DNA from 3 places in the Streptomyces sp. NPDC048353 genome. Region 3 is predicted to be linked to each of the others. Evidence: riboswitches for the same ligand, from Rfam matches in the RefSeq annotation. Region 3 holds a riboswitch; each other region holds the start of a gene.

Region 1 (10,513 bases), on a different contig from region 3:
TCGACGTCTCCCTGCGCCAGGCGGCCGAGATGGTCGAGCTGGTCACCGGCCTGACCGAACCCGGGCCGCTGCGGGACCACCTGGTCTGCCGTCATGTGCGGGTGGAGATGCTGCGCCGCTTCGACGCGGAGTTCGTCGCCGCCGACGCGAGCGAGCGGGCGGCGCTGGTCGAACTGGCCCGGCCGTACGCGCGGGAGTGGGTCACCCCGGCCGTCCTCGCGAAGCTGAGCGTCGCCGAGCGGCTGGTCGCCCACTGCCTGCGCGAGGGGCTCGTCGAGGAGCTGGCCGAGGTGGTCGCCTGGGACCTCGCGGGCCGGCCGGGCAAGACGCTGGTCCGGGGCGGCCGGGTGTACGCGGCTCCGCCGTTCCCGTCCGCCGACTCACCGGAGTACGAACGGCTCTGCGACATCACCGCCGCGACGGTGGGCGCCAGCCCGCGCCGCTGGGTGGACCGCCTCGCCTGGAAGGGCACCGTCCTCGATCTCTCGGGCTACGCCTACCTCGACCAGGTGGACACCGACGACCTGGTCACCGAGGTGGTGTTCCGCGAAAAGGGCGGCGACGGCCGGGAGTTCTCCGCACGGGCCGAACAGGTGCCCTCGCCCCACCTGACGGTCAGCCGCGGCAAGGAGACGTACGACTACGGCCGCGCCCGCTTCCGGGCCTCCGTCGATCTGGCGACCCTCGCCGACGGCGCCGCGCTCCCGAACGGCGACTGGCACGTCTCGCTGCGCTGCACCGCCCACGGGGTCACGGCGCACGGCGGGCTCGGGGCGGCGCTCAGCGGCCGGATCTCACGCCGGGCGGACGAGCACGCGCTGTCGCTGCCGGGCAAGGGGAAGCGTCTGCGCACCGCCCGTGTCGGGCCGCGCGACGGGCAGTTGGTGCTGCGGCTGCGGGCGGCCCCGTCGGCGGTGTCCGCCTATGCGGTGAGCTTCGGCTGGAAGGCCGCGCGGGCGGTACGGGCCCGCGTCCACTGGAGGTAGCCCGCCGGTGTCAGGGGGATGCCAGGGTGGTGTGGACCAGGGTGAGGATGTCGTCGTCCGTCAGGCCGAGGCCCTTCGCCTCCGACACCACGTCGCGGACGCGTTCGACCAGCCGGGCCCGGTCGGGGACCGAGGCGCCGGGGACGATCACGGCGCCGCGGCCGCGGCGGAGTTCGATCAGGCCCTCTTCGCGCAGCCGCTGGTAGCCCCGCAGGACGGTGTGGACGTTGACGCCGAGGGAGTCGGCGAGTTCCCGGGCGGCCGGGAGGCGTTCGCCGGCGGTGGCGGTGCCGTCGGCGAGGGCGCCGCGGACGCAGGCGGCGACCTGGTCGCCCAGGGGGACGGCGGAGGCGGGGTCGACCCGGAACAGCATGGTCAGAGCCTCCCACGGCGGTCGACCAGGGTGTTCAACAGGGCGGCGGCCGTCGCCGCGTCGGGGACCGTGACCGCGAACTCGCGGCCGCCCGGCCGGCGGACGACCAGCGCCTCGCCGGAGCGCAGGACGAGGCCGGTGCGGTGGGCGCGGACGCGGTAGCCCCAGCCGCCGAACTCGGCGGGCGCGTCGACTTCCCGGGCGACCGCGCTCTCGACCCCGTCGAGCGGCACGGAGAGGCGCGGCCAGGGCGCCAGCGCCGGGCGGACGGTCACGCCGCGCCGGTCGACGGTGACGCGGACCCGCGCCAGGAGCAGGGTGGCGAGGCCGGTGAGGACCAGGACCGGGGGGAGCGGCCAGGGCGCCGGATAGGCCCCCAGGGTGCCGGCCAGGCCCACCGCCGCGGCCACCGCGCCCGCCGTCGTCATCGCGCGGGAGTCCGTCGCCCGCGACCAGCCCGCGACCTCGCTCGCGCCGAGCGGCAGCCGGGGGCCGTTCCCGTCCTGCCCAGGCTGGGAGGCGGGGTCCTCCTGCGGTACGGACCGGGTCAGCGCCAGGCCGGCGAGGGCGGTGACCGCCGCCGCGCCCGCCGCGACGGTGAGGTTCACCAGCGGGGAGACGACTCCGCCCGCGTCGGTCACGTCGAGGTTGTCCCGGAGGAGGAGGGCGAAGAGGGCGGTCGTGAAGCCGGCCGTCGCCCACGCCCCCCAGAGCGCGTTCCGGCGTACGAGAACGGTCCAGCCCGCGCCGAGGCCGAGGAGCAGGCCGGCGCTGACCAGGCCGAAGGCGGTCAGCGCGGTCCAGCCGTCGGCGCGGCCGCCGCCCTGGGTGGAGAAGTGGGTGGCCAGCGGGTCGGGCAGCCGGTCGTGCCACAGGGCGAGGAGGGTGAGGTGCAGGGCGAGCGCGAGCAGGAACGGGAGTGCGGTGAGCACCCGGAGACGGGTCGGGCCACGGTTCATCGAAGAGCCTCCCTGTTGAACAACTTGTTTGCACTCTACTAGAACAAGTAAGACAGACACCAGTATGGACGGCGCCCCGGCCCGTCCCCGACCCGTCGGTGTGCGCGGGTGAGTGACCGCGCGGCGGTGGTGTGGGACGGTGGAGGTATGGCCGTACCCGTGATCCTCGACTGCGATCCCGGTCACGACGACGCGTTCAACATCATGCTGGCCGCGGCCCATCCGGCGATCGACCTGTTGGCCATCACCACCGTCGCGGGCAACCAGACGGTCGAGAGCACCACCCTCAACGCACGCCGGGTCTGCGCCGTCGCCGGGATCGAGGGGGTGCCGATCGCGGCCGGCCGGGACCGGCCGATGCACGGCGCGCCGCTGGTCTCCGAGAACATCCACGGCGACTCGGGGCTCGACGGACCCGGCTTCGGCGACGACGAGCCCGACGTGCCGCAGGACCCGCGCGACGCGCTCACGCTCGTCCGGGACACCCTGCTCGCCCATCCGGCGCCGGTGACGCTCGTGGCGACCGGACCGCTGTCGAACGTCGGAACGTTCCTGCTCGCCCACCCGGAGCTGAGCCACCGGATCGAGCGGATCGTGCTGATGGGCGGCTCGACCGGGCGCGGCAACACCACCCCGGCGGCGGAGTTCAACATCCGCTGCGACCCGGAGGCGGCGGACATCGTCTTCACCAGCGGCCGCCCGGTGACGATGTTCGGCCTCAACGCCACCCACCAGGTCCGCGCGACCCCGGAGGTCATCTCGCGGATCGCGGCGCTCGGCACCCCGCTCTCCCGGCTCTGCGTGGCGCTGCTGACCTACTTCGCCGGGACCTACCGCGAGGTGTACGGCTTCGACACCCCGCCCGTGCACGACCCGCTGACCGTGGCGCATCTGATCGACCCGTCGCTGATCAGCCTGGTGCGGGCGCCGGTCGCGGTCGAGCTGGCGGGGACGCACACCCGCGGGGCGACGGTCGTGGACCTCGACGGCGTGACGGGCCGGACGGCCAACGCGGAGGTGGGCATGGAGGTCGACGTGCCGGGCTTCTGGGACCTGATGATCGACGCCGTACGGGTCCTCGGCGACCGCCGATAGCCGAGAGCCGAACCGGTCGGACGACCCCGGAACCGTAAACGAGACGCAGCGTCTTGCCATGCCGGGTTCCCCGGTCTACAGTCGACGACACAACGAGACGATACGTCTCGTGTCGCATTGTCGTCGAACGGAAGGCCGCGCCCTTGTTCCGTGCCCATCTCACCGAGGTCGTCAAGCGGTACGACGACCGGCTCGTCCTCGACCGCGTCCACCTCTCCGTCCGCGCCGGCGAACGCGTCGGCGTCGTCGGCGACAACGGCTCCGGGAAGTCCACCCTCCTCCGGCTCCTCGCCGGCCGGGAGGCCCCCGACGCCGGCACCGTCACCGTCGAGTCACCCGGCGGCCTCGGCCATCTCGCCCAGACCCTGGACCTGCCCGGCTCCGCGCGCGTCGGCGACGCGGTCGACCTCGCGCTCGCCGAGGTGCGGGACCTGGAGCGCCGGATCCGCGCCGCCGAGGCCGCGCTGGCGCGCACGGGCGACCTGGAGGGGTACGCGGAGCTGCTCGCCGCCTACGACGCGCGCGGCGGACCGGACGCCGACCGGCGAGTCGAGACGACGCTCCGGCGGCTCGGCGAGCCCGCCCCGCTCGACCGCGACCGCCGGCTCGGCACGCTCTCCGGCGGGCAGCGCTCCCGCCTCGCGCTCGCGGCCACGCTCGCCGCCGACCCCGAACTGCTGCTCCTCGACGAGCCGACCAACGACCTCGACGACGAGGCGGTCGCCTGGCTGGAGGAACGCCTGCGCGCCCACCGGGGAACGGTCGTCGCCGTCACCCACGACCGGGTCTTCCTCGACCGGGTCGCCACGGCCGTCCTGGAGGTGGACCACACCCGCCACGGGCTGCGGCGCTACGGCGACGGCTACGGCGGCTATCTCGCCGGCCGCGCGGCCGAACGGGCCCGCCGGGAACGGGAGTACGAGGAGTGGCGGACCGAACTGGCCCGCTGCTCGGCGCTGGCCGACACGAACATCGACCGCTTCTCCGCCATCCCGCGCAAGGCACCGGCCTCCTTCAGCGGGGCCGGGGCGTTCCGGGCGCGGTCACGGGCGCACGGCGCGATGGGCCGCATCCGCGCCGCGCGGGAACGGCTGCGGCGGCTCACCGCCCACCCGGTGGCCGCGCCCCCGGAGCCGCTGCGGTTCACCGGGCGCGTGCCGGGGTCGGGAAGGGCGGTGGACCTGACCGGCGTACGGGTGGAAGGGCGGCTGCGCCTGGACGCGCTGCGCCTGGAGGCCGGGGAGCGGCTGCTGGTCACCGGGCCGAACGGGGCGGGCAAGACCACGCTCCTGCGGCTCCTCGCCGGTGAACTCGCCCCCGACCGGGGGACGGTGACCGCCCCGCGCCGGGTCGGCTTCCTGCGCCAGGACACGGCCGCCCGCGCGGACGACCCCCGTACGGTCGCGGAGTCCTTCGGCGCGGAGCGGGCCGAGGAACTCCTGGCCCTGGGCCTCTTCGCGGCGCAGGACCTGGCCACCCCGGTCCGGTTCCTGTCGGCCGGTCAGCGCCGCCGTCTGGAACTCGCCGATCTGGTCGGCCGCCCCGCGGACCTGCTCCTCCTCGACGAGCCGACCAACCACCTCTCCCCCGGCCTGGTGGAGGACCTGGACGCGGCGCTGGCCGACTACCGGGGCACTCTGGTGATCGTCACCCACGACCGCCGGGTCCGGGAGCGCTTCCGGGGCCGGCGCCTGGAACTGACCCCCTGGCCGGCCGCCCGCTGCGCGGCGTGACCGCCGGCCCCCGGCGCCCCCCGTGGCCGGGCCGGGGCCCCCGCCCCCTGCCCCGCCCGCCGCCGGGCGTCAGCCCTCCGTGCCGTCGTCCTCCAGGTCACCCTCGGTCTCCAGGAAGACCTCGCGCAGCGCCGCCAGGACCTGCGGGTCCGGCTTCTCCCACATGCCGCGGGACTCGGCCTCCAGGAGGCGCTCCGCGATGCCGTGCAGCGCCCACGGGTTGGCCTCCTTGAGGAAGGCCTGGTTCTCCGGGTCCAGGACGTACGTCTCCGTGAGCTTGTCGTACATCCAGTCGGCGACCACGCCGGTCGTGGCGTCGTAGCCGAAGAGGTAGTCGACGGTCGCCGCCAGCTCGAACGCGCCCTTGTAGCCGTGGCGGCGCATCGCCTCGATCCACTTCGGGTTGACCACGCGGGCCCGGAAGACCCGCGAGGTCTCCTCGACCAGGGTGCGGGTGCGGACCGTCTCCGGTCGGGTGGAGTCGCCGATGTACGCCTCGGGGGCCGTGCCCTTCAGCGCGCGGACGGTCGCCACCATGCCGCCGTGGTACTGGAAGTAGTCGTCGGAGTCGGCGATGTCGTGCTCACGGGTGTCGGTGTTCTTCGCCGCCACCGCGATCCGCTTGTACGCCGTCTCCATCTCCGCCCGGGCCGGGCGCCCTTCGAGACCGCGGCCGTAGGCGTACCCGCCCCACACGGTGTAGACCTCGGCGAGGTCCGCGTCCGTGCGCCAGTCGCGCGAGTCGATCAGCTGGAGGATGCCGGCACCGTACGTGCCCGGCCGGGAGCCGAAGATCCGGGTCGTGGCGCGCCGCTCGTCGCCGTGCTCGGCCAGGTCGGCCTGCGCGTGCGCCCGTACGAAGTTGGCGTCGGCCGGCTCGTCGAGCGAGGCGACGAGCCGTACGGCATCGTCCAGGAGGCCGATGACGTGCGGGAACGCGTCCCGGAAGAAGCCCGAGATGCGCAGGGTGACGTCGACGCGGGGGCGGCCAAGCTCGGCGAGCGGGATCGCCTCCAGGCCGTTGACCCGCCGGGACGCCTCGTCCCACAGCGGGCGGACGCCGAGCAGGGCCAGCGCCTCGGCCACGTCGTCGCCGGCCGTGCGCATCGCGCTGGTGCCCCACAGGGAGAGGCCCACGGAGGTCGGCCAGTCGCCGTTGTCGGTGCGGTAGCGCTCCAGGAGGGAGTCGGCGAGCGCCTGACCCGTCTCCCACGCGAGGCGGGAGGGGACGGCCTTCGGGTCGACGGAGTAGAAGTTGCGGCCGGTCGGCAGGACGTTGACCAGGCCGCGCAGCGGCGAGCCCGAAGGACCGGCCGGCACGAAGCCGCCGTTCAACGCGTGGACGGCGTGACCGAGTTCGTCGGTGGTGGACGCCAGGCGGGGCACCACCTGCTCGCAGGCGAAGCGCAGGACGTCCGCCACCTCCGGGCCGTGGGCGCTCGCGATCTCCGCGACGGCGTTCACGGACCAGTCCGCGGCCTCCAGCGCCTCGACCAGCTGCCGGGCCTTCTCCTCCGCCTCGTCCGCCGTGCGCAGGGTCGCCGCCGACTCGTCGAGGCCCAGGGCCTCCCGGAGGCCGGGCAGGGCCTGCGTACCGCCCCAGATCTGCCGGGCGCGCAGGATCGACAGCACGAGGTTGACCCGTGCCTCGCCCGTCGGCGCTCCGCCGAGCACGTGCAGACCGTCCCTGATCTGCGCGTCCTTGACCTCGCAGAGCCAGCCGTCGACGTGCAGCAGGAAGTCGTCGAAGCCGTCGTCCTCGGGCCGGTCCTCCATCCCCAGGTCGTGGTCGAGCTTGGCGGCCTGGATCAGCGTCCAGATCTGCGCGCGGATCGCCGGCAGCTTCGAGGGGTCCATGGAGGAGATCTGCGCGTACTCGTCCAGGAGCTGCTCCAGGCGCGCGATGTCGCCGTAGGAGTCGGCGCGGGCCATCGGCGGCACCAGGTGGTCGACGAGCGTGGCGTGCACGCGCCGCTTGGCCTGGGTGCCCTCGCCCGGGTCGTTGACCAGGAAGGGATAGATCAGCGGCAGGTCGCCGAGCGCCGCGTCCGGGCCGCACGCGGCGGACAGGCCGGCGTTCTTGCCGGGCAGCCACTCCAGGTTGCCGTGCTTGCCGAGGTGGACCATGGCGTCCGCGCCGAAACCGCCGTCCTCGGCGCGCGCCGCGATCCAGCGGTAGGCGGCCAGGTAGTGGTGGGACGGCGGGAGATCGGGGTCGTGGTAGATCGCGATCGGGTTCTCGCCGAAGCCGCGCGGCGGCTGGATGAGGATCAGCAGGTTCCCGCGCCGCAGGGCGGCGAGGACGATGTCGCCCTCCGGGTTCCGCGACCGGTCGAGGAACATCTCGCCGGGCGCCGGGCCCCAGTGCTCCTCGACGTGGCGGCGCAGCTCCTCGGGGAGGGTGGCGTACCAGCGCTTGTAGTCGGCCGCCGGGATGCGGACCGGGTTGCGAGCCAGCTGCTCCTCGGTCAGCCAGTCCTGGTCGTGGCCGCCGGCCTCGATCAGGGCGTAGATCAGCTCGTCGCCGTCGCCGGAGACCAGGCCCGGGATCTCCTCGACGGGGCCGAAGTCGTACCCCTCCTCGCGCAGGCGGCGCAGGAGCGCGACGGCGGAGGCGGGGGTGTCGAGGCCGACCGCGTTGCCGATCCGGGAGTGCTTCGTCGGGTACGCGGAGAGGACCAGGGCGAGCTTCTTCACGGCGTTCGGGATGTGCCGCAGGCGGGCGTGGCGCACGGCGATCCCGGCGACGCGGGCGGCGCGCTCGGTGTCCGCGACATAGGCCGGGAGGCCGTCCTCGTCGATCTCCTTGAAGGAGAACGGGACGGTGATCAGCCGGCCGTCGAACTCGGGCACCGCGACCTGGCTGGCGGCGTCCAGCGGCGAGAGCCCCTCGTCGTTCTCCTCCCAGGCGGCGCGCGAACCGGTGAGGCAGAGCGCCTGCAGGATCGGTACGTCGAGGGCGGCGAGCGCCCCCGCGTCCCACGCCTCCTCATCTCCGCCGGCCTGCGCCTCGGCGGGCTTGGTGCCGCCCGCCGCGAGGACGGTGGTGACGATCGCGTCGGCGCCCCTGAGCGTCTCGATCAGCTCGGGCTCGGGGGCCCGCAGCGAGGCGACGTACAGCGGCAGCGCGCGGGCGCCGGCGTCCTCGATCGCCTCGCAGAGGGAGTCGACGAAGGCGGTGTTCCCGCTCATGTGGTGGGCGCGGTAGTAGAGCACGGCGACCGTCGGGCCGTCGGTCCGCCTCGGCTCGCGCTCCAGGGGGCCCCAGGTGGGGGCGGCGGCCGGGGCCTCGAAACCGTGGCCGGTGAGCAGCACGGTGTCGGAGAGGAACCGGGCGAGCTGCTCCAGGTTGGCCGGGCCGCCGTGCGCGAGGTAGGCGTGGGCCTCGGTGGCGACGCCGACGGGGACCGTGGAGCTCTCCATCAGCTGGGCGTCCGGGGCCTGTTCGCCGGAGAGCACGACCAGCGGCTTCTCCGTCGCCCGCAGCGTCTGCAGGCCGTCCTCCCAGGCGCGCAGGCCGCCGAGGAGGCGGACGACGACGAGGTCGGCGCCGTCGAGCAGCCCGGGAAGGTCCCCGGGGGCGAGGCGGGAGGGGTTGGCGAACCGGTACCCGACCGGACCGCCGGCCGCGCGGGCGCTGAGCAGGTCGGTGTCGGAGTGCGACAGCAACAGAATTCGCATGCGAGCGCAGGCCTTCCTCGGGGTTGTCCGCGCCCCGGGTGGTCGTGTGGACGGCGGGAGTTCCTGACTCACCCGGCCCCCGTTCCCGGGGCGGGCTCACAGTGGCGGGACCGCGCCGGATTCTCACCGGGCTTCCTCCCCGGGGTCCTGGGACCCCATGCCGTCTGCATAGTAGATCCTGCCCGCGGCGGCCCGAAGGGTCGCCCGCGACCACGTGGGTATGCTCGCCGCCATGCCGCCCACCCCACCCACCACGCCCAACCAGGGCGAACCCGTCATACGGGACCGTGGCGACGCCTGCCCGGGGGCGCTGCGCCTGCACCCCGCCGACGACGGGCACCTGGCCCGACTGCGGCTGCCCGCAGGCGCGTTGACAGTACGTCAGGTCGAGTCCCTGGCCGTGGCGGCGGAGGAGCTGGGCGACGGGCGGATCAGCGTCACCTCGCGGGGCAACGTGGAGCTGCGCGGCCTCGGCGAGGGCTGCGGGGCCGACCTCGCGGGGCTGCTCGCCCCGGCCGGACTGCTGCCCTCCGCCACCCACGAACGCGTCCGGAACATCGTGGCCTCGCCGCTGGCGGGGATCGACGGAAACGGTTGCGGGGACGCGCGGTTGTGGGCGCGCGAGCTGGACGCGCTGCTCTGCGCGCGGGCGTGGACGGCAGCGCTTTCCGGCCGTTTCCTCTTCGCCTTCGACGACGGGCGGGGGGACGTCGGCGGGCTGGGCGCGGATGTGACGTTGTTCTCAACGGGGGCGGGGGCGCCGGGGGTCGCTGCGACGGCCGGGGCCGTCCGCCCGCCCGCTCCGCCGGAGCACGGACACGGCCCGGAGCACACGGACGACCCTAAGCACGGACACGGCCCGAAGCACGCGGACGACCCGGAGCACGGGGACGCCCCGGAGCGCGCGGGCGGCGCGCTCCTGCGGGTCGGTCGCCAGGTGTTCCGGGTCGCGGCCGCCGACGCGCCGCGCGCCGCCCTCGCGGCCGCCGACGCATTCCTCGCCGCCGCCCGTACGGCCGGGACGGGGGCCTGGCGCGTCCACGAGCTGCCCGGGACCGTCCGGCCGGACCTCGCGGGCGCGCTGGCCCGCGCGGGCGTCCCGGCCGCACCGGACACCCCGGGCGCGTGCCCGGATCCGAGCGGGCAGGGCCCGCTCCCCGGCGTGCTCGCCCACCCGGCGACCGGCCGGCACGCGGTCTCCGTCGCCGTACCGCTCGGCCGCCTCACCTCCGCCCAGTTGCGCGCCCTCGCCCCTGGCGAGGGCGGCGAACTGCGGCTCACCCCGTGGCGCGGCGCCGTCGTGACCGGCCTCGCCGACCGTACGGCCGCCGAGGCGCGGCGGGACGCCCTCGGCGACGCCGGACTGATCACCCGCGACGACTCCCCCTGGCTCGGCGTCGGCGCCTGCACCGGACGGCCCGGCTGCGCCCGGTCCCTCGCCGACGTCCGGGCGGACGCCACCCCCGGCCACGACGGCGGCCCCCCGCCCCGCCGGCTGCCCGTCCACTTCTCCGGCTGCGCACGGCGCTGCGGCCATCCGAAGGGGAGCTGGGTGGACGTGGTCGCCACCGGCGACGGTACGTACGAGGTCGACGGCGTCCCCACCCCCCGAACGCAACTGGCGGCCGCTGTGGCGACAGCCCGTACACCCACCACGAGATGAGCGAGAGCAACACGATGTTCGAC
Region 2 (10,513 bases), 640 kb from region 3:
CCTCGGCACCGCCGGCCCCTCCGGAAGCGCCCCCGCCATTCGCTCCCGCACACCGAGAATCCGCCCCTGCACCACGCCCGTCCCCCGTTCACCGATCCCGCGGGCATCCTCGCGCTGAACTCGGCGAATCGCCAGAGCGCAAATGCGTCATCACCCGTGCCGAACACGCTCGCCGAAGGGTTCGATTTGCGTTCGTGTGCACGAGCTGCCCGCTGCCTGGGCCCCGTGCGTCACCCTCGGCGGTTCCAGGGCATGCGGGACCACGGGAGCGCGAGGTCGTCCTGGTGGGTCGCCTCGTGAGGGGTGAGGGTCGTCAGGGGGGACGCCTCCCGGTGGCGGGTGAAGACCGTGTCGACGTAGCGGTGGCCCGTGTCGGGGGCGAGGAAGAGGATCGTCCGGTCGGGGGTGCGGGTGTGTTCGTGGCGGGCGGCGAGGTAGGCGGCTCCGGTGGAGAGGCCCGCGAAGACCGCGTGGCGGCGCAGGAGGTCGACGCTGCCGGCGAGGGCCGCGTCGAAGGAGATCCAGTGGAGGGTGTCGTACAGCGCGTGGGAGACGTTCCCGAAGGGGATGGAGCTGCCGATGCCCGCGATGATGATCTCGGGGTCGGCGATGTGCTCGGCGCCGAAGGTGACGCTGCCGTAGGGCTGGACGCCGACCAGTTCCACATCGGTCGGGGCGCCGTCGGGGGCCTCGCGGAGGTAGCGGGCGAGGGCGCCGGTGGAGGCGCCCGAGCCGACGCCGCCGACGACGGTGAGCGCGTCCGTGCCCGTCGCCTCGCGGACCCGGTCGGCGATCGGGCGGTAGCCGAGGTAGTGGATGTCGTCGTGGTACTGCCGCATCCAGTGGTACTCGGGGTGCTCGGCCAGGATCTCGTGGATCCGTTCCACCCGGCGCTTCTGGTCGAGCTTGAGGTCGTCGCACGGCTCCATCCGCTCCAGCGTGGCGCCGAGGACGGCGAGTTGGACGCGCAGGGTGCGGTCCACCGTCGTCGACCCGACGATGTGGCAGCGCATGCCGTGCCGGTGGCAGGCCAGGGCCAGGGCGTAGGCGTAGATGCCGCTGGAGCTGTCGAGGAGGGTGTCGCCGCGCCGTACGGCTCCGGTGTCGAGGAGGTGGCGGACCGCGGCGAGGGCGGAGACCACCTTCATCGTCTCAAAGCGCAGGCAGACGAGCCGGTCGTCGAGGCGTATCAGGTCCGGCCGGCCGATCGCCTCCGCGATGTGCTGGTCCATCGGGGACCTCCTGGGTCGTCGTGGTGGTGGTGAAGGTGCGGGTGGTGGGGATGCCGTGGGCGTCGAGGGCGCGCAGGCAGCTCCGTACGCGGTGGCGCCAGCCGCGGGCGGCGGGGTCGAACAGCACCCCCGCCACCGCGCCGCTGTGCGCGATCTGCACGCCCGCCGCCCCGGTCCGCCGGGCGATGACGGTCAGGGCGTCGAACTCGGGGTGGTGCAGGACCTGTTGGCCACGGTGGGCGCTGGCGGTGGCGACCTGACCGAGGAGTCGGACGTCGCCGGTCGCCACCGCGCGTCGCAGCAGCGCGCGGAGCCGTTCGAAGTCCCGTACGTCGGCGTCGGAGGCCTCCCGTACGGGCAGGGCGAGGGTGTCGACGGGCGCGCCCCCGCCGAGGGCGCAGCCCACGACGACCAGCGGCGGGAGGGCCGGACCGAGGACTTCCAGGACCCGGCCCTCGCGTTGGGCGAAGAGGACCGGGCGCCCGTCCAGCATCAGCGGGTCGCAGGCCAGCTCGGCGCGCACGGCGAGCCGGGCGACCGTGTCGGGGGTCAGGGTCAGCCCGTACGCGTCGGCGACCGCGCGCACGGTGGCGATCACGTCGCTGGTGGAGCTGCCCATGCCCAGGCCCACCGGTACGTCACCGGCCAGCCGCAACTCCCCGCCGCTGGGGGCGAGTCCGGTGCGGCACGCGCACTCGGCGACCGCGAGGGCGGCGGCGTGCGCGGCCTTCGTCCGGCCGGAGGGCACGGCCGTCAGCGCGCCGGGCGGGGTGCCGGGCCGGCGGAGGAATGCGGCGCGGCTGCCCGGGCCGGCCAGGGGGAGGGTGACGAGGCCGGCGCACCGGCGTCCTTCGGCGTCGCGGAAGACGCCCTGGAGGATCTCGCCGTGGTGGCAGGGCGCGTGCCCGGTGCCCTTGGTGAGGGCGGGGGCGCCGGGGGCGGAGGCTCCCGTGGCGGGGGTTCCCGGGGCGGAAGGTCCCAGTGGGGCTCCCGGGGCGGTGGTGGCGGTGGGGCTCATGCGCCGCCCGCCGTCCGGTAGCGGTACAGGACCGTCTCGTCGGCGCTGAACTGGGAGAAGGGGAACGGCTCCGCCGACAGGGCGGTCACCCCTGAGCCGAGGAAGGCACGGGCGACGGCGCTGCCGCTCTGCGCGTACACGATCAGCGGGACGCCCCGGGACCGGCAACGCTCCAGGATGGTGTCGAACGAGCCGTTGCCGAGGGTCATTCCGGTGGCGACGACGGCGTCGGCGCGGTCGAGCACCGCGTGCATGTCGTCGGTGACGGGGTCGCCCCACTGGGTGGTCTTGAGGTTGAAGTCGCAGGGCAGCGGTTCGCCGCCGCGCTCGCGGATGGCCGCGACCAGCGGGTTGACGACGCCGATCAGGCCGACCTCGGCGCCCGCCGGGAGGTCGAGCAGGCCCGCGATGGCCGCGTCCCGGGCCTTGGCGCGGACCTCCGGAGGACCTGCGGGGAGGGTGACGGGCTCGGCGTCGCCCGCCGCGGCGGCCACCCGGTGCGGGCGCGTCTCGGAGAGGTGGGCGTCGAGCGCGGCGATCCGCAACGGGCGGGGGGCCTCCCGCAGCAGGACGTCGAGCGGGGTGCCCGAGGCGTCCCGGCAGACGGCGGGGTCGATCTCCCCTGCCTCGAAGGCGCAGCCGCCGAACGAGCCGCCGACGCGGACCAGGACGTACTGGTTGAGGTACGTGATGTCGCCGCCGGCCAGCCGGGTGCCGTGGTGGATCCAGAACACGCTGGTCGCGACGGGCCGGGAGGCCGGCAGGCCGCTGCCGTCGCCCCGGGAGGGGGCGTCGGTCCCTTCGTGGTCTTCGCAGCCGGCGAGGACCTCTTCGATGAGCGCGTCGACGGATCCGGCGGAGGCGGGGGCCGGGGCGGAGGGGGTGGTCTGTGGCATGGGGTTCCTTGTCAGGGTGCGGGGTGCGGGGCGGGCAGGCGGGTGGCGAGGGGGCGTCGGTAGGTGACGGTCGGGTGTCCGTGGCCGTCCGTGGTGAGCGCGGCCTCCACCTCGAAGACCTCGGCGAGCCGTTCGGGCGTCAGGACGGCGGCCGGCGGCCCGGCGGCGACCAGCCGGCCGTGGTGCAGGAGCAGCAGCCGGTCGCAGTGGCGGGCGGCGAGCGAGAGGTCGTGCAGGGCCACCACGACCGTCTGCTCGGTGCCGGACAGCAGCTCCATCAACTCCAGCTGGTGCCGGACGTCGAGGTGGTTGGTCGGTTCGTCGAGGAGGAGGGCGTACGGCTGCTGGGCCAGCGCGCGGGCCAGGTGGGCGCGTTGGCGCTCACCGCCCGACAGTTCCTTCCAGGAGCGGCCGGCGAGGGCGGTGAGTCCGACGCGTTCCAGGGCGGCCGCGACGACCGCGCGGTCGGTGGCGTCGGGTCCGCGCCAGCGGTCCCGGAACGGAGTGCGCCCCAGGCCCACGACATCGGCGACCCGCAGGTCGTGGTCGGCGCCCGGCTCCTGCGCGACGAAGGCGACATGGCGGGCGATCCGGCGTGCGCTCCAGTCCCGTACGGACGCGCCGTCGTAGCGGACCGTCCCGGTGTCGGGGGTCCGGAGGCCCGCGAGACAGCGGAGCAGCGAGGACTTGCCCGAGCCGTTGGGGCCGAGGAGTCCGACCGTCTCGCCGGGCGCGATGTCGGCGCCGACCCCTCGTACGATCGGCGTTCCGGCGGCCGACCAGGTGAGTTCCTCCGCGGTGATCCTCACAGCGCGCCCCTCTTGCGCAGGACGAGGAGGAAGAGCGGCACGCCGAGGAGCGCGGTGATCACGCCGACGGGTACTTCCCGTGGCGCGAACGCCACCCGCGCCAGGGCGTCCGTCCACACCAGGAACACCGCGCCGGCGAGGGCGGCGTACGGCAGCAGGACGCGGTGGGTCGGCCCGACGAGGAACCGGACGCCGTGCGGGACGATCAGGCCGACGAATCCGATGGCACCGACGGTGGCGACCGCCACCGCGGTCAGTGCGGCGGTGACGACGAGCAGCAGCGTCCGCGTGCGCCGTACCCCGATGCCGAGGGAGGCGGCGGTGTCCGCGCCGAACGCGAGGCCGTCGAGGGCGTTCGCGCACAGCCACGCGGCCAGCAGTCCGAGCGGGGTGACGACCGCGCAGACCAGTACCGCGTTCCAGCGGGCCGGCGCCATCGAGCCGAGGAGCCAGTGGGTGACGGCCCGGGTGGTGTCGGCGTCCGCCGAGGCCATCAGGATCAACGAGGTCAGCGCGGTGAAGAGCTGGCCGATCACGACGCCGGTGAGGACGATGCGAACCGAGTCCGGGCCCCCGCGCCGCAGCAGGAACAGCAGCAACGCGAACGAGAGCAGCGCGCCGGCGAGGGCGCCACCGGTCACCCCGAGCGTGCTCGCGCCCACGCCGAGGACGACCACGGCGACGGCCCCGGTCGACGCGCCGGAGGAGACGCCGAGCAGGTACGGGTCGGCGAGGGCGTTGCGCGTGACCGCCTGGAGCACCGTGCCGCACACCGCGAGCGAGGCGCCGACCAGGGCGGCCATCAGGACGCGGGGCAGCCGCAGCTCCCAGACGAGCGAGTCGACGATCGGGGGCAGGGGCTCGACGTCGAGACCGAGACGGGTGCCGAAGACGCGGGCGAGGCCCTCCCATTCGACCTCGGCGGCGCCGACGCGCAGCGCGGCCGCCATGGATCCGGCCAGGACGGCGAGGACGAGGAGCAGGAGGACCCCGCGGCCGGCCGGGGACGAGGGGAGGACGACGGACGAGAGGACCGGCGAGGTCCCCGGGGCCGCGGAGGATCGGCGGTCGGTACGGGCGAACCAGGGGGCCCGCCGGGTGGCCGGCCGCCCCGCCGGGAGCCCGTCCGCCTTGGGTCGGTCCCCCCGGGGCCCGTCCGGGGCGGGTCCGGCCTCGACGGCGGGATCCGTCGCCACGCGGCCGCGCGCCCGGGGGCTCAGCAGGTCAGCGGGCATGGCCGAGGTCCTTGATTCCCCGGGCGAGGAGTCCGAGTGCGTGGACGGAGCGCACGGACGGGTCCAGTTCGATGCCCGGGACCTCGATGATCCGGTCGTCACGGACCGCGGGCAGCCGGGAGATCACGGGGTGCGCGGTCATCGTGGCGCGCTTCTCGGCCGCGCTGTCGCCGGGTCGGCCACGCTCGGACAGGTCGCCGATCACGATGATGTCGGGGTCACGCTCGGCGACCTCCTCCCAGGTGACCTCCGGCCAGTCCTCCTCGACGTCGTCGAAGGCGTTCCTGGCGCCGACGATCCGGCTCATCTCGCTGGGCAGACCGGTTCCGCCGGCGACGTACGGCATGCCGTTGAAGACGGAGTAGAGGTAGACGACGGTGGGCCGCTCCGCGCTCGCGGCCCCGGGGGCCTCGGCGGCGGCCCCCCTCGCCCGGGCGACGGCCGCGCGCTGCTCGGCGGCCAGTGCGGCAGCCCGCTGGCGGACGCCGAAGACCGTGCCGAGGTTCTCGTAGTCGGAGAAGAGCAGGTCGAACGGGGTTCTGCCGGCGGGGTTGTGCTGCGGGCAGTCCACGGCGCTGACAAAGGTGGGGACCTTGAGGGCGCCGAGTTCCTCGCGGGTGCCGGCGCGGTCCTTGGTGAGGAGGTCCGCGGAGCCGGCGACCACGAAGTCCGGCGCGGCGGCGCGGAGTTGCTCGCCGGTCGCGATCTTCGGAGCGATCACCGGGACCGACGCGTACGCCGTCCGGTACCGCGCGGGGATCTTGGTCTTGAGGTTGGCGGTGCCCGCCATCCGCTCCTGGAGGCCGAGTTCGAGCAGCGTCTCGGTGGAGGCCTGATCGAGGGCGACGGCGCGCTGGGGCGGTTCGGCGAGGGAGAGGGGGCGCCCGCAGCTGGTGAGGGCGGCCGATCCGGCGGCAGGTGGCGCGACGGGGCCGGGGCGGGCGGTGGAGCAGCCGGCGGTGGCGAGGGCGAGAGCCAGGGCGAGGCCGAGGCGGGCGGGATGACGCATGGGTCTCTCCGGTGGGACGAGGGCGGGGTGGGTTGCGACGGGCCGGGGGCCGGGGGCGACGGGCGGGCAGGGGTGTGGCGGGGCAGCGGGGCACCGGGTGCGAGGGCGCCGCGTTCGAAGAGTACTGTAATGGCAATCATTTTCATTAACGACCCCGGGGGCGTCGTCGCGGACCTCGCCCCCCTCGCCGAGGAGCACCCCACATCGTGGTCACCCCATCCACCGCCACCGCGGCCAAGTCCCCTGACGCACCGCCGCGTTCGGTCCTGCGCGACCTCGCCTTCCTGCGCCTCTGGGCGGGCACCACCGCCTCCGGTCTCGCGACCTGGGCGCTGCCCTTCGTCCTCGGGCTCGCCGTCCTCCACCGCGATCTGGGCGCCACCGGGCTCGGCCTGGTCCTCGCCGCCCGCACCGCCGGGTTCCTCCTCGCGGTCGCCGTCGGCGGCGTGCTCGCCGACCGGCACGCGCGCCGCGCCGTCGTCTTCTGGTCCGCCCTCGCGGCGGCGGTCGCCTCGCCCCTCCTCGCGGCCGGCCTCGGGCACTCCCTCGTGCTGATGACGGCCGCCGCGGCGCTCGCGGGCGCCGGACAGGGCGCCTGCCGCCCGGCGTTCCAGGCGCTCACGGCCGAGACCGTCCAGCCGGAGCGCCGTCAGCAGGCGAACGCCGCCATGACGATGGCCGTCCGGTCCGCCACGCTCGCCGGGCCCGCGCTGACCGCACTGCTCGCGGCCTTCCTCGACGTCGCGTCGCTGCTGCTGGGCATCGGGCTGCTCTGGCTGGTCGCGGCGCTGGTCCCGGCGAGGGGAGGCAGGGGCACCGCCGGCAGCACGACCTCCGCCCCCACGACCGCGGCCCCCGCCCCCACGACCCCGCACCCGTCCGACCCCGCCCGACACACCGGGCCCCGCACCGGACCGGACGCCCCGCACCGCCCTGGCTTCCGTGCCGAGTTCGTCGAGGGCATACGCGAGGCCCGGCGCCACCCCTGGTTCCTCGCCGGTCTCGCCGCCCTGGTCGCCGTCATCGCCCTCGGCTACTCCGCCACCAGCGTCGCCCTCCCCCTGATCAGCCGGGACCGTTACGGCACCGAGTGGGTGCTCGCCGCGGCCATGACCGCGTACACCGTCGGCGCGCTCGGCGGCGCCCTGTTCATCGCCCGCGTCCGGCCGCGGTCCCAGGGCTGGGCCGCTTTCGCCGGCCTCGCGGCGTACGGCTTCGCCCCGCTCAGCCTGGTGCTGCCGGTCCACCCCGCGGTGGTGGTCGGCGCGTACGCCGTCGCGGGGATCGGCATCGAGCTGTTCAACGTGCCCTGGTTCACGGCCACGCAGCGCGAGGTCGCGCCGGACAAGCTGGCCCGGGTCTCCTCGCTGGACTTCCTCGTCTCCTACGGTCTGGCGCCGGTCGGTCTCGCCCTGATCGCCCCGGCCATCGGCCTCCTCGGCGTCACGCCCGTCCTCGCGGCGTGCGCCGCCGCCTGCTTCTTCGTCCCGGCCGCCGCGTGCCTGGTGCCCGGCGCACGGCACTTCGCGCGGCCGGCCCCGGAGACCACGGACTGACGGGCCGCGCAGGACGTAGTCTGGAGCGCGCAGCTGGTTCGCCCCGTCCGCCAGGCGGGAGGCGTCGTAAGAGGGAACCCGGTGGGAATCCGGGACTGCCCCGCAGCGGTGAGCGGGAACGACCGCCGTCATACGCACTGGGCCCGGCAAGGGCCTGGGAAGCGACGGCCAGTAGGAGACCGCCGGTCGAACCGGTGGACACGCCCGCGAGTCCGAAGACCTGCCCGTTGCCCGCGCACCCGGCCTCCGGGCTCCCCGGCCCCGTGCGCGCGGATCCGACCGCCGCGACTCGCGAAGGAGAGTTGACGTGGCCGACCACGCCGCCACCCTGCCGTCCCCCGTCCGCAAGACCCCGGCCGATTCCCGGGTGACCCTCGCCCACATCATGAGCGAGCACGACACGAACCTGTACGGGACCATCCACGGCGGGGTCGTGATGAAGCTCATCGACGACGCCGCCGCGGCGGCCGCCGGGCGCCACGCGGACGGTCCCGCCGTGACCGTGTCGGTCGACCGGATGACCTTCCTCGCCCCCGTCCGCTCCGGCGACCTGCTGAGCGTCCACGCCGAACTCGTCCGGGCCGGCCGCACGTCGATGACCGCCGAGGTCCGTGTCACCGCCGAACGCTGGAACGCCTCCGGCCCGACCGCCGAGGTCGCCACCGGCCGTCTCAGCTTCGTCGCCGTCGACGCCGACGGGCGCCCCCGCCCCGTACCGGCGCTCGACCTGCCCGACCCGGCGCTCGACCTGCCCGCTCCGGCCGGCGCCGAGTGACCGGTGGGCGCCGGGTGACGGCCGGCTGACGGCGCTCCCGCCGCCCCGTTCATATAGAACGGATCCGCCCGGAGCTTCAAGAGCGTCCAGGAGAGGGCAAGGTCACAGCTGTGCGGACTGCTGCTCCTTTGTTCCCCTGACCTAGCATCCGAGCATGACAGTCCTTCCCGACGACGGGCTTGCCCTCGCCGCCGATTTCTCCGACGCGTCCCGTGAGCAGTGGCAGGGCCTGGTGGCCGGCGTCCTGCGCAAGTCGGGCAAGGACGTCGAAGGCGCGGCAGCCGAGGACGCCCTGTCCACCACGCTGGAGGACGGGCTTCGCGTCCGTCCGCTGTACGCGGCCGACGACGCCGCGCCCGAGGCCGGCTTCCCCGGGTTCGCCCCGTTCGTGCGGGGCGGCCGCCCCGAGGGCGGCACCCTCGGCGGCTGGGACGTACGGCAACGGCACACGGCCGCCGACGGCGCGGCGGTGCTGGGGGACCTGGAGAACGGCGTCACCTCGCTCTGGCTGGTCGTCGGCGAGGGCGGCATCCCGACGGAGGCCCTCGACACGGTCCTCGACGGCGTCTACCTCGACCTCGCGCCCGTCGCCCTCGACGCGGGCGACCGGACCGAGGACGCCGCGGCGGAGTTGCTGCGGCTGTACGAGCGCCGTGGCGTCGCCCCCGAGGCGGCGCGCGGCACCCTGGGCGCCGACCCCCTCGGCCTCGAAGCCCGTACGGGACGGTCGTCCGGCTTCGCACCGGTCGCCGCGCTCGCCCGGCGGTGCGCCGAGGAATACCCGGGGCTGCGGGCGCTGACCGTCGACGCCCTGCCGTACCACGAGGCCGGCGGTTCCGCCGCGGAGGAGCTCGGCTGCTCGCTGGCGACCGGCGTCGCCTATCTGCGGCAGCTGACCGACGCGGGCCTGGACATCGAGCAGGCCTGTGGCCAGCTGGAGTTCCGTTACGCCGCCACCGCCGACCAGTTCCTCACCATCGCGAAGCTGCGGGCGGCGCGCCGGCTGTGGGCCCGGGTCGCGGAGGCCTGCGGGGCGAGCGGCGCGGGCGGGCAGATCCAGCACGCCGTGACCTCGCCGGTGATGATGACCCGCCGCGACCCGTGGGTGAACATGCTGCGCACGACGGTGGCGACCCTGGCCGCCGGGGTGGGCGGGGCCGACGCGGTCACCGTGCTCCCCTTCGACCACGCGCTCGGGCTGCCGGACGCCTTCGCGCGCCGGATCGCCCGCAACACCTCGACCATCCTGATCGAGGAGTCGCACCTGTCCCGGGTGATCGACCCGGCGGGCGGCTCCTGGTACGTCGAACGCCTCACGGACGAACTCGCCCACGTGGGCTGGGAGTTCTTCCGCACCCTCGAACGTGCGGGCGGGCAGGCGGCCGCGCTGCGGTCCGGCATGGTCCGGGACCGCCTCGCCGCGACCTGGTCCGCCCGGGGCGCGAAGCTCGCCACCCGCCGCGAACCGGTCACCGGCGTCAGCGAGTTCCCGCACCTGACCGAGAAGCCCGTCGTCCGCGAGCCCGCGCCCGCCCCGCCGTCCGGCGGGCTGCCCCGCGTCCGGCGCGACGACGCGTACGAGGCGCTGCGCGCCCGCTCCGACGCGCACCTCGCCGCGACGGGCGCCCGCCCCCGCGTCTTCCTCGCCACCCTCGGCCCCGCCGCCGCGCACACGGCGCGGGCCACGTTCGCCGCCAACTTCTTCCAGGCGGGCGGCATCGAGGCCGTCGCGGAAGGCACCTTCGAGGAGAGCGGAGCGGCCGAGGTCTGCCTCTGCTCCAGCGACGCGCTCTACGAGGAGGGGGCCGCGGCGCTCGCCGGGGAGCTGCGGGCGGCGGGGGCCGGTCACGTGTTCCTCGCGGGCCGCCCCGGACCGTATCCGGACGCCGACACGTACGTCTTCGCCGGCTGTGACGCCGTCGCCGTGCTCTCCGCCACGCTCGACCGCATGGGAGTCTCCTGATGTCCATCCCCGATTTCTCC
Region 3 (10,513 bases):
AGCGCGAGCAGGAGCAGCATCCACAGCCCGCCGAGGGCGCTGGCCCGGCCGAGGTCGAATCCCTGGAAGGCGTCCTGGAAGACGGCGACGGCGAAGGTCTGCGTGGAGTTGGCGGGGCCGCCTCCGGTGAGCACGTAAATGGTGTCGAAGTGCTGGAAGTTCCAGATGAACTCGAGTAGGAGGGCGAGCAGGCCGATCGAGCGCACGCTGGGCCAGGTGATCGAGCGGAAGCGCCGGAACATTCCCGCGCCGTCGACGGCGGCGGCTTCGTAGAGCTCGCCGGGCACGGTCTGCAGGCCCGCCAGCATCATGACCATCATCCAGGGGAAGCTCGCCCAGGTTTTGGTCACGATCACCGCGAGCATGGCCGTCCCCGGCTCACCGAGCCAGGACACCGCCTCGTCCATCAGACCCGTCTTGATGAGCAATCCGTTGAGCAGTCCGTAGTTGGCGTTGAAGATCCACATCCACAGGAATGAGGTGACGACGCCCGGGATCACCCAGGGGAAGAGGAACAGGCCCCGCATGAACCCGCTGCCTTTCAGGCCCGCGTTGAGGGCGAGGGCGAGGGCGAAGCCGATTCCGAAGGCGGCGACGGTGGTCCCTCCGGCGAAGACGAGGGTGTGTTCGAGCGTCGGCCAGAAGTTCCGTTGCAGCACGTCGGCGAAGTTTGATAGGCCCACGAACTCCCGGCCGGGGAACCGGAGGTCCTGGCGGAAGAAACCCGTGGTCAGCGAGGCGAGTAGGGGATACAGGATGATTGCTGCGAACAGCGCCAGCCCTGGCAGGACGAGGAGCACCGCGAAGGTGCTGTCGGGCAGTCGGGGGCCGTTCCGCTTGGTCTGCCCCGTACGCAGGATGGTCAATGCGGCTTCCTCTCGGGAGGGGGGCGGCAGAGGGGCCGCTGTAGTGCGGCTGTCCGCCCGCAGCGTGTGCAGGTGGGGCGGGGCTGCTGCTTCCCAGGCGACACTGGTGGTTCACTCTGAGCCCGGCGTGCAATATGCGGGATAATCAATCACATGTTGGTTGCTGTCAACCATCAAGGCGGAGCGCTCCTCATGCGGTGATCGTCGGGCCACTGCCCTCCTGACGCCCTTCTCTACCTCATCACCCCTGGCCAGAGGCCCTTTTGGCGAGGACGGGCCATACTTCGGGCGAGCGCGACGGGCGCTCCCCGCCTCGGCTGTGTGCACTTCAATCTCATTCTCTGCATGTGTATTCCATTCTCCAGGTTCGGCGTGCACACTGATCCCCGCGACGGCTCAGCACGCCGTCGCACATCGCAAGGGAGCCGCTGAGAATGCGACAGGAAGAGTTCCACCACGACATCGCGGTCATCGGCGGCGGTCTCGCCGGCGTCTGTGCCGCCATCGCCGCCGCCCGGCTCGGGCAACGCGTCGCACTCGTGCACAACCGCCCGGTGCTGGGCGGCAACAGCAGCAGCGAAGTGCGCGTCTGGGTCTGCGGGGCCACCGCCCACGGAGTCCAGCGCTACGCCCGCGAGACGGGCATCATGGGCGAGCTCTACACCGAGAACCAGTACCGCAACCCCGAGGGCAACCCCTACTACTGGGACCAGGTGGTCCTGGACGCCGTACGCGCCGAACCGCTGATCGACCTGTTCCTCAACACCGACGTCCGGGAAGCGGAGGCGGACGGACCCGAGGACGACCGCACCCTGCGTTCGGCGACGGGCTGGACGATGGGATCGGAGCGGCTGATCACCTTCCGCGCCCAGGTCTTCCTGGACTGCACCGGTGACGGACTGCTGGGCGAGCTGGCCGGGGCCCGCAGCCGCGTCGGACGCGAGTCGGCCGCCGACTTCGGCGAACCCTGGGCCCCCGAGGTGTCGGACGGAGCGCTGCTCGGCTCCACCATCCTCTTCTACACCAAGGACCTCGGCCGGGCCGTCCCCTTCATCCCGCCCTCGTACGCGAAGGACATCTCGCAGACCCCCATCCTGCGTAACCGCGTCCTGCGCACCGGCGACAACGGCTGCGACTACTGGTGGATCGAGTGGGGCGGTGCGATGGACACCGTCCACGACAACGAGGCCATCCGGGACGAGCTGCACGCCGTGATCATGGGCATCTGGGACCACATCAAGAACTCCGGTGAGTTCGACGCCGACAACCTCACCCTGGAATGGGTCGGCAGCGTCCCCGGGAAGCGCGAGTACCGCCGCTTCGTCGGCGACCACGTCCTCACCCAGCAGGACATCCTGGCCCAGCGCCGCTTCGACGACCGGATCGCCTTCGGAGGCTGGTCCATCGACCTCCACCCCGTGGAAGGGATGTACGCCGAGGGTCCGGGCGCGGTGCAGCGCTATACGGACGGCGTCTTCCACATCCCGCTGCGCAGCCTCTACTCGGCGAACGTCGGCAACCTGCTCTTCGCCGGCCGGAACATCTCCGCCACCCACATCGCCTTCGGCGCCACCCGCGTGATGGCCACCTGCGCCACCCTCGGTGAGGCCGCCGGGACCGCCGCCGCGCTCTGCGTCCGGCACGGCCGGAGCCCACGGGACCTGGCCACCGAGACCCCCGGGCTCGTCGGGCAGGTCCTGCTCCGCCAGGACGGCTCCGTGATGGGCGTCTCCAACGAGGACCCCGACGACCTCGCCCGTACGGCCAGGGTCACCGCCTCCTCCCATCTCTCACGTCTCGCGGCGGAACCCGGCCCCGGCACCCCGGCCGAACCCTGTCCCCTCGACCGCGACTACGGCGTGCTCCTGCCCGTCGACCCCGCGCTGGACGGCGTGGAACTGCTCGTCTCCGCCGAGCGGGACACCGAGCTCACCGTCGAGCTGTGGAGCACGCGGCTACCCGAGAACGCCGTGCCCCTCGACGTGCTGAGCACCGTCCGGGTCCCCGTCACGGCCGGGGGACCGGCGTGGGTCACCGCCGCCCTGCACCACGCGCCCGAGGTTCCCGAGAACGTGGTCGTCGTCGTCCGCGCCGACCCGCATGCCTCGCTGCACCTGGTGCCGACGGGCACCGAGGGCGTGCTCGCCCTGCGCAGCCGCGTCGACGGGGACCCGGGCGTCGACGACGACATCCCCGAGGAGGAGGGGCAGGCGGTACTGGACTGGTCCGCGCGCGAGCTGCGACGCCGGTCCCTGTGCTTCCGGGCCCTGCCCGCCACGAACGCCTTCGCGCCCGGCAAGGGCGTCGGCGGCTACCAGCGTCCGTTCGGCGGTCCGCAGATGTGGGTGTCCGGCGACCCCGCTCCCGGCTCCCACCTCGCCCTGGAGTGGGACGCCCCGCGCGACCTGCGCACGGTCCACCTGGTCATGGACGACGACGTGGACACGTACCTCATCAACCTGCACCGGGACCGCATGCCGGACGCGATCGCCCCGCAACTGCTGCGCGACTACCGGATCGAGGTACGGGACGCGACGGGAGAGTGGCGCACCGCGGTCACCGTGCGGGACAACCGGCGTCGCCACCGCGTTCACCGGCTGGACGACGGGGCACTCGTGCGGACCGACGCGCTGCGGATCACGGTGGACTCCACGCACGGGGCACCGCGCGCCCACCTCTTCACGGTCCGGGCCTACCAGGACTGACCCACCACGCGCGCCGTCGAGCGGTCAGCCGCGGTCAGCCGCGGGCCGTCGCGGACCGCTCCGGACAGTGGCCTACCAGGCCGGCCGGGTCCGGGAATGCCGGAACGCCCGGAGTGCGGGGTGCGCACTCCGGGCGTCCCTCACGCGGACACCGCGCGGTCAGTGCGCTCCCAGCGCCTGGCTGACCGCGTCCGCCGCCTCGATGACCTGGCCGACCAGTTCCGACTCCCCGGTCCCCGGCTTTCCGGCCGCGGAGAGGCTTCCGAGCAGGGAGGCGGGACCCCACAGGGAGATCGCGGCGACTACCGAACCCCGCGAGTCCAGGACGGGAGCCGCCAGGGAGGACCGGCCAAGCGCGCGTTCCTGTGCCTCGACGGCGTAGCCGGCTCGCCGCACCGCCTCGCACTCCTCGTCCAGCGCCTTGTGCGAGGTCACGGTGTACTCCGTGTGCGCCTCCAGCTCCGGACCGAGCAACGAACGGCGCTCGTCGCCCGTCATGCGGGAGACCAGGCACTTGCCCATCGCCGTCGCGTGCAGCGGGGCGGTACTGCCCGCCTGTGTGTACGCCTTGGGGGTGCGGCTGCCCTCGAAGTTGGCCAGGAAGACCAGATCGGCCCCGCGCAATATGCCGACGTTCGCGCCCAGCTCGGTGCGGGCCGCCAGTCCCTGCAGCACCATGCGGGAGGCCCGGTGGACGGGGTGGCCGTTCAGCGCCATGGTGGCGAGCGGCAGCGTGCCCAGTCCCAGTCGGTAGAGCCCGCTTATCGGGTTCCGCTCCACCAGATCGAACTGCTCCAGGGTCGCCAGCAGCCGGGAGGTGGTGGACGGACCCAGCTCGGCGTCCACGGCGATGTCGGAGACACGGCGCTCCGTGCTGCCCGAGCCGAGGGCCCGCAGGACGGAAACGGCCCGCTCGACACTCTGATTGGTCCCCTGCTCGGCAGGCATGGCGAGGTCTCCTCATCTGCGTACGCACGGCATTGCGAAGCCTACGGCGTATCCTACATTCAGATCTTGCAACCAGCTTGCACCATACGGTTCATCTCTTCAATCTGCCCGCCGTCCGCTGCTTCCCCTCAGGGGACGGTGCAAGTGATCGCACCCTAGCCGCAGAACCGCGACGCGTCGACGCGCCCGTATGAGGGGCCGGGCCCCGGCAGGACCGAGGGCGGGAGGCGGCGGGGCGAGACTCGCGACGCGGCCGCCGCCGGGACGTACAACGGCCCGCTGGGCGCGGCGGAGCTCATACGAGGGCGTTGGTCAGCACCACCCCGCCAGCCGGTCGACCAGCTCCGCCCGGATCCGAGCGGTTTTGAGCGCCGCAGCGGAGCCCCTTCTGGGAACGGGCGGCGGAGCCTGCCGGCCCCCGGCAGCGTGATGGTGCGTGCGTACGGAGGTGGAGTCCACCGAGACGTCCCAGTGCGTAGCGGCCCGCCCTTAGATGCGCAGGCCGGGAGCCGAGGCCCGAGGCGTTCTGGGGGCGGCTCAGCGGCCGGAGTGGTCGATGACGTTGCCGTTGGAGCAGTTGTTGACGTGGTTTCCGACCCAGTCGCCGAGGACCGGGACGACGGCTACCTCCTGGAGGCAGACGGCGGCGGCGGTGAAGTTCCAGGCGTTGGCGGCGTTGATGCCGCCGCCGAAGTTCGAGTCCTCGTCCGCGTGTGCGGGGGCGGCGATGGTGGCGGCGCACAGCGCCGCTCCGACTACGGTGATGATCTTCTTCATGGTGACGGTAACGAGGCCGGCGGCAGCAGGACACGCGACCGAGCCGTCCGGCTGAAGCACCCGGTGGCGCTGCTGGAACAGCCCGTACGCGTACCGGCGCTGGAGCACCGCGCCGAGGAACTGGACCCGCTGAACGCCCGCGCCGCAGCCGAGCATTACGAGGCGTTCGCCATCGGGCACGTGAACTTCTTCATCGCCAAGCCGGTCCTCGGCCGTTCGTTCACCGATCCGTGGAACTAGGTGCCGCCGCTACGCGGAAGCGTGTGAGCGGCACGAAGGTCGACACCTGCTCCGATAACTCCACCCGGGCCGACTCCGGCCAGTGCTGCATACCCTCCTCGCCTGGCGCCCTCGCGCGCCAAGCGAGGATCGCCGCTCGCAGCAATGCTCGCGCGGCTGCCCGGGCGGCCCGGCCCCGGCTCGGCGAGAGGTGCAGTCGCTCTTCCTGACAGCATCCAGCGCGCAGAACAACCGCAGGGCGGTAAGCGGGTCGGAGCCCTCGACCTCGTCCAGTCGCCCGCAGATCTGTGAGACGTGGGGGGCCACGTCCTCATACACGGCCCGCAGCGCTCCGGGGACGGGCGGCCACGACAACGCCGATCAGCAGTACCAGGACCACTACGAGAACACCCTCCACCCCATGGTGGGCGTGCACGAGACCGCCCGCGAGCGCCCCGGCGGCCAGCACGACCACCGACGCCGCCCGCCGCATGCTGCCGGGCCCAGGTCGGTCCACCGCGAGTCCGGTCAGGGTCCGCGTCATCACGGTGGTGGCCAGGTCCGGCACGCCCAGACGGTGCACGACGGCGTTCTGCAGCCCCATCCCGCAGGCCAACGGCACCAGGACCGCGTACCGTCCCCAGCCGGCTGCCTGACCGGCAAACGCGAGCCCGGCCAACAGGGCCTGAAACACGACCAGCGAAGCGAACAGCGCTCCAGGCTCGGTCTTCCGCCGCCACGCACCACCCGCCGCCGCCCCGGCCAGGAACCCTGCCAGCGCCACCGCCGACGCCGCCGCCGACAACCCGGCCACTCCTGACAAGGCGAAGCCCAGGAAGACCACATTGCCCGTCATGTTGGCCACGAACACCCGCCCCAGCCCGAGGAAGCTGGCCGCGTCCACCAGACCGCTGACAAACGTCAGCACAAGCAGTGACGGAACGAACCGCTCGTAGAGGTGCCCGTCGGGAAACAGCCACCGTGCGACCGTCCCACCACCACTCACCGCGGCCCCTCCCCGCAGGCGCGCTTGACCCGGGAGCCGCCGGCTTCCTTCATGACTCGTGTTCGTTGCACTCACTCACTGGAGCAGAAGGTGAAGAGACGCTCGACGTCACACGCCGCACGTGTGCTTACTCGATCGCCACGTCGCGAGGGTGCCCTCGGGGGCCGTGCCCTCGGGGACCGCAGTGAAAAACCGCAGGATCAGCGACAGCGAGCCGCACCGCGATCATCCGCAACGGACGCGGCCCCAACCCGTGACACCCGACGCCAAGGACTGCAGGCGCGCCTAGGCGGACAGTTCACGCCGAGCCGTAACGTCCCGTGCCCGGGTGCGGTACCGTACGGGGAGCGTCGCGTGCCGGTGGCAGACCGTGTCAGGCATGGAGGCGCCGGACCGAAGGAGGTCGACGATGTACTCGTCCCACCCTTCGCTCTCGCGTGTCTGAGCGCGAGACGACCAGGCTCGTCGCCTGGAGCCAAGAACTCCGTCAGGTGCACCACCGATTGCGGGAAGCGCTGTCCGTGACCCGCGCCTCCCTCGCCGACGGCACCCCCGGTGAAGCGGCCACCCGCGAACTGCTGCTGTACTGCCACGGCTTCTGCACGGCTCTCGACGCCCACCACCAGGGCGAAGACCGCACCCTGTTCCCCGCCATCGCGGCAGCGCACCCCCAGCTGCGCCCGGTACTGCGCTCCCTTGAGCAGGACCACTCGATGATCGCCTACCTGCTCAACGGCCTCCGCGCCGCGGTCGACCGGGCCGCGCCGCCCGAGGAGCTCGACCAGCACCTCGAAGGCATCGCCGCGATCATGGAGAACCACTTCCGCTACGAGGAACGGCAACTGCTCACTGTGCTCGAGACCCTCGAGCTGGAAGCCGTACCCGGCGAGGTCCTGGGCCCGATATGAGCCGGTGAGCGGTGAATCCGCTTACGCCTCGTCAGCAGTGCCGGCACGCAGACAGTGGGGTGGGGCGACCCCCCACTGCCAACGGCGTCCTGCCCAGGGGCGAGGGTCGAGCGAAGTGAAGCGGTCGCCGCAGGCTGCACCGGATGAACACTCCTTGTCATGATGGCTGCACTCCCGGTTGTGGCTGATCGCACAGAGGTTGGTCTGGCGAGGCGTGGCCGGTTCTGCGATGCTTTCGCCGAACAAGCGACGGCGGAACGAGGAAGCCGGTGTGATTCCGGCACGGTACCGCCACTGTGTAGGGGGAGCGACTCCGCCCATGGCCACCGCCCCATCAGGGGTGGGAAGGCCGGAGAAGCTGTGATCCCGAGTCAGGAGACTCACGCCGTCGCACCTCGATGTACGGGGCGGATTTCCCCAGGAGAGGCGGTGGCACTCGTGTGCCTGCGTATGTGTGAGGGCAGTTCCGCGCTGCCTGTGCTCCTCCGGAGCCGGCCTGCCCGGCGTGCCGCACGGGCTCGATCCCCCAGGTCCTGACGACCTCCTCCCTCAGCGGTTTCTTCCCGCACGCCGTATCAGGCGCACCGCCATGCCGGTGTGCCCTGCCCACGCATGCCCTCAGGAGTCAACTTTGTCGTCCGTAAGGCCCCTTGTGCCCGGTCGCCGTCAGGCTGCCGCAGCGGTCTTCCTGGCCGCGGCCCTCACACTCACCGCGTGCGGCGGCGCCTCCGGCCCGCCCGCCGATGCCAAAGCGGCAGCCGCCGGGAAGGGCTGTATCGAGGACTTCGACCCGGCCAAGGACTACTTCCCGGTCAAGTCCATGGTGAAGCACGCCGAGAACTTCACGCTCCGGTACGAGAAGAGCTACCAGGTCCTCACTGTCAAGGAGCCCTTCCCCAAGGGCAAGCCCGCGTCGTACGTCCTGGTCAAGTGCGGTGCGCCGAAGCCGGAGCTGACCGGTGAGCTGGCGTCCGCACAGCAGGTCACCGTCCCCGTCAAGAGCCTGTACTCCGCCTCCACCACCCATCTGCCGCTGCTCACCGAGACCGGCACCCTGGACGTGCTCACCGGTGTCGCGAGCGCCGTGGCGATCTCCTCCGCCGAGGTGCTCGAGCGGGTGCGGGCGGGCGAGGTCGTCGAGTACGCCAAGGACCGCACCCTCGACGCCGAAGCCGTCATCGGCGCCAAGCCGGACGTCCTGATGACCCAGGGCACCGACGACCCGCAGTACCCCAAGCTGCGGCAGGCCGGCATCGCCGTCGTCGCCAACGCCGAATGGCTGGAGCCGAGTCCGCTCGGCCGAGCCGAGTGGGTCAAGGCCATGGCCGCGCTCACCGGGGCGGAGCAGCGCGCCGGTGAGGTGTTCGACACCATCGAGGGCGACTACCGGAAGGTCGCGGCCAAGGGTGCGCAGGCCGTCGCGGCGGGCAGGCCCGTCGAGGTGCTGCCCGGAACGATGTACCAGGGCACCTGGTCCATGCCCGCCGGCGGCAGCTACGCCGCCCGGCTGATCAAGGACGCGGGCGGCACCTATCCGTGGGCGGGCGAGCGGGGCACCGGCGGCCTCCAGCTGAACTTCGAGGGCGTGTACGCCAAGGGCGGCCGGGCCCCGGTCTGGATCGCCGACCAGCAATGGAAGTCCACCGCCGACGCCGCGAAGGCCGACAGCCGGTACGGGCAGCTGAAGGCCCTCACCGGCGGTGCGGTCTGGACGAACACCAAGGCGGTCGGCCCCGGCGGCGGCAACGACTACTTCGAGCGCGGTGTGCTGCGCCCGGACCTGGTCCTGGCCGACCTCTTCGCGCTGATGCACCCGGACCGGGCGAAGGGCCACACCTTCACCTTCTACCAGCTGGTGCCCAAGGCGTGACGACGCACCTGACCGCCGCGACGGCCGCCGCCCCGGACACCACGCCGACGATCCGACCGGCGCGGCGGCGCCTCGCCGTCGTCCTCGCCCTCGTCGCCGGTACCGCCGCCCTGTTCGTCCTCACCCTCGCGACCGGCTCCCACCCGGTGCCGACCGGGGAGGTGGTGCGGATCCTGTTCGGCGGCACCGCCGCCGACCCGCGGTGGACCGTCATCGTGGAAGAGGTCCGGCTGCCGCGAGCGCTGACCGCCACCGCCGCCGGTGCCGCCCTCGCCGTGGCGGGCGTGCAGATGCAGACGCTGTTCCGCAACGCGCTGGCCGATCCGTTCTCCCTCGGGGTGAGTTCGGGCGCCAGCATCGGCGTCGCCGCCGTGGTGGTCGGCACCGGCGGCGCCGCCGGCAGCTTCACCGGCAACCTGGCCGGTCTGGGACGCGTGGGCGTCGTCATCGCCGCCTCGCTCGGCGCCGCCGCCGTGATGGCGCTCGTCCTGCTCCTCTCGCGATGGGTGAAGTCGGCCGTCACCCTCCTCGTCATCGGCGTCATGATCGGTTCGGCGGCGACCGCGGTCGTCGGGGTGATGCTCGTCTACGCCCGGCCCGAGCGCGCCCAGCAGTTCGTCATGTGGGGCCTGGGCAGCTTCAGCGCCACGACCTGGCCCGACCTCCAGGTCATGCTGCCCGTCATCGGCGCGGGACTGCTGGCGGCGCTGCTGACCGCGAAACGACTCAACGCCCTGCTGCTCGGCGAGGACTACGCCCGCACCATGGGCCTGAACGTGCGACGCAGCCGCAATCTGGCGCTGGCCGGCACCTCGCTGCTGGCGGGCGCGGCCACCGCGTTCTGCGGCCCCGTCGCGTTCCTCGGCCTGGCCGTCCCGCATCTGACGCGGGTGGCGCTGGGGACCTCGGACCACCGGGCGCTCATGCCGGCGTCGATGCTCGCGGGTGCGTTCCTCGCACTGGCGTGCGCGTTGCTGAGTCAGCCGCCCGGCACGGACTCCGTGCTGCCGCTCAGCGCCGTCACCTCGCTGTTCGGCGCCCCTGTCGTCATCGCGTTCCTGATCCGCAGCCGTCGCGGCGTACAAGGAGTGGCCTCGTGACCGACACGATGACCGAACCCGTCAAGGACACGGTCGGCAGACCGGACCGCCCCGGCGGTCTCACCACCCAGGGCCTCGGCATCGGCTACCGGACCCGGTCGCCGCGCGGGCGCG

What was found. Region 3 has a riboswitch for cobalamin ahead of ACZ6RC_RS11220 (ABC transporter substrate-binding protein). Riboswitches for the same ligand answer to the same signal wherever they lie in the genome.
Region 1: linked by a shared signal. The riboswitch ahead of cobN (cobaltochelatase subunit CobN) and the one ahead of ACZ6RC_RS11220 (ABC transporter substrate-binding protein) in region 3 are both predicted to bind cobalamin.
Region 2: linked by a shared signal. The riboswitch ahead of ACZ6RC_RS13945 (acyl-CoA thioesterase) and the one ahead of ACZ6RC_RS11220 (ABC transporter substrate-binding protein) in region 3 are both predicted to bind cobalamin.

The regions. Positions count from the first base shown of each region.
Region 1 covers NZ_JBVJGU010000005.1:404,798-415,310, reverse strand. The annotation lists gene ACZ6RC_RS20520 (glycosyltransferase family 2 protein) at 1-986, shown strand, start outside; gene ACZ6RC_RS20515 (GntR family transcriptional regulator) at 997-1,359, opposite strand; gene ACZ6RC_RS20510 (hypothetical protein) at 1,362-2,318, opposite strand; gene ACZ6RC_RS20505 (nucleoside hydrolase) at 2,466-3,413, shown strand; gene abc-f (ribosomal protection-like ABC-F family protein) at 3,557-5,146, shown strand; gene cobN (cobaltochelatase subunit CobN) at 5,216-8,827, opposite strand; cobalamin riboswitch at 8,866-9,004, opposite strand; gene ACZ6RC_RS20490 (cobalamin biosynthesis protein CobG) at 9,048-10,490, shown strand; gene ACZ6RC_RS20485 (precorrin-8X methylmutase) at 10,487-10,513, shown strand, end outside.
Region 2 covers NZ_JBVJGU010000003.1:805,734-816,246, forward strand. The annotation lists gene ACZ6RC_RS13910 (pyridoxal-phosphate dependent enzyme) at 231-1,232, opposite strand; gene ACZ6RC_RS13915 (GHMP family kinase ATP-binding protein) at 1,153-2,250, opposite strand; gene ACZ6RC_RS13920 (Rossmann-like domain-containing protein) at 2,247-3,146, opposite strand; gene ACZ6RC_RS13925 (ABC transporter ATP-binding protein) at 3,158-3,955, opposite strand; gene ACZ6RC_RS13930 (FecCD family ABC transporter permease) at 3,952-5,190, opposite strand; gene ACZ6RC_RS13935 (ABC transporter substrate-binding protein) at 5,180-6,199, opposite strand; gene ACZ6RC_RS13940 (MFS transporter) at 6,406-7,755, shown strand; cobalamin riboswitch at 7,773-7,997, shown strand; gene ACZ6RC_RS13945 (acyl-CoA thioesterase) at 8,063-8,530, shown strand; gene ACZ6RC_RS13950 (methylmalonyl-CoA mutase family protein) at 8,685-10,493, shown strand; gene scpA (methylmalonyl-CoA mutase) at 10,493-10,513, shown strand, end outside.
Region 3 covers NZ_JBVJGU010000003.1:161,424-171,936, reverse strand. The annotation lists gene ACZ6RC_RS11255 (carbohydrate ABC transporter permease) at 1-866, opposite strand, end outside; gene ACZ6RC_RS11250 (FAD-dependent oxidoreductase) at 1,301-3,571, shown strand; gene ACZ6RC_RS11245 (IclR family transcriptional regulator) at 3,731-4,519, opposite strand; gene ACZ6RC_RS11240 (hypothetical protein) at 5,057-5,296, opposite strand; gene ACZ6RC_RS11235 (hypothetical protein) at 5,360-5,536, shown strand; gene ACZ6RC_RS11230 (YoaK family protein) at 5,847-6,521, opposite strand; gene ACZ6RC_RS11225 (hemerythrin domain-containing protein) at 6,959-7,429, shown strand; cobalamin riboswitch at 7,643-7,833, shown strand; gene ACZ6RC_RS11220 (ABC transporter substrate-binding protein) at 8,082-9,299, shown strand; gene ACZ6RC_RS11215 (iron chelate uptake ABC transporter family permease subunit) at 9,296-10,399, shown strand; gene ACZ6RC_RS11210 (ABC transporter ATP-binding protein) at 10,396-10,513, shown strand, end outside.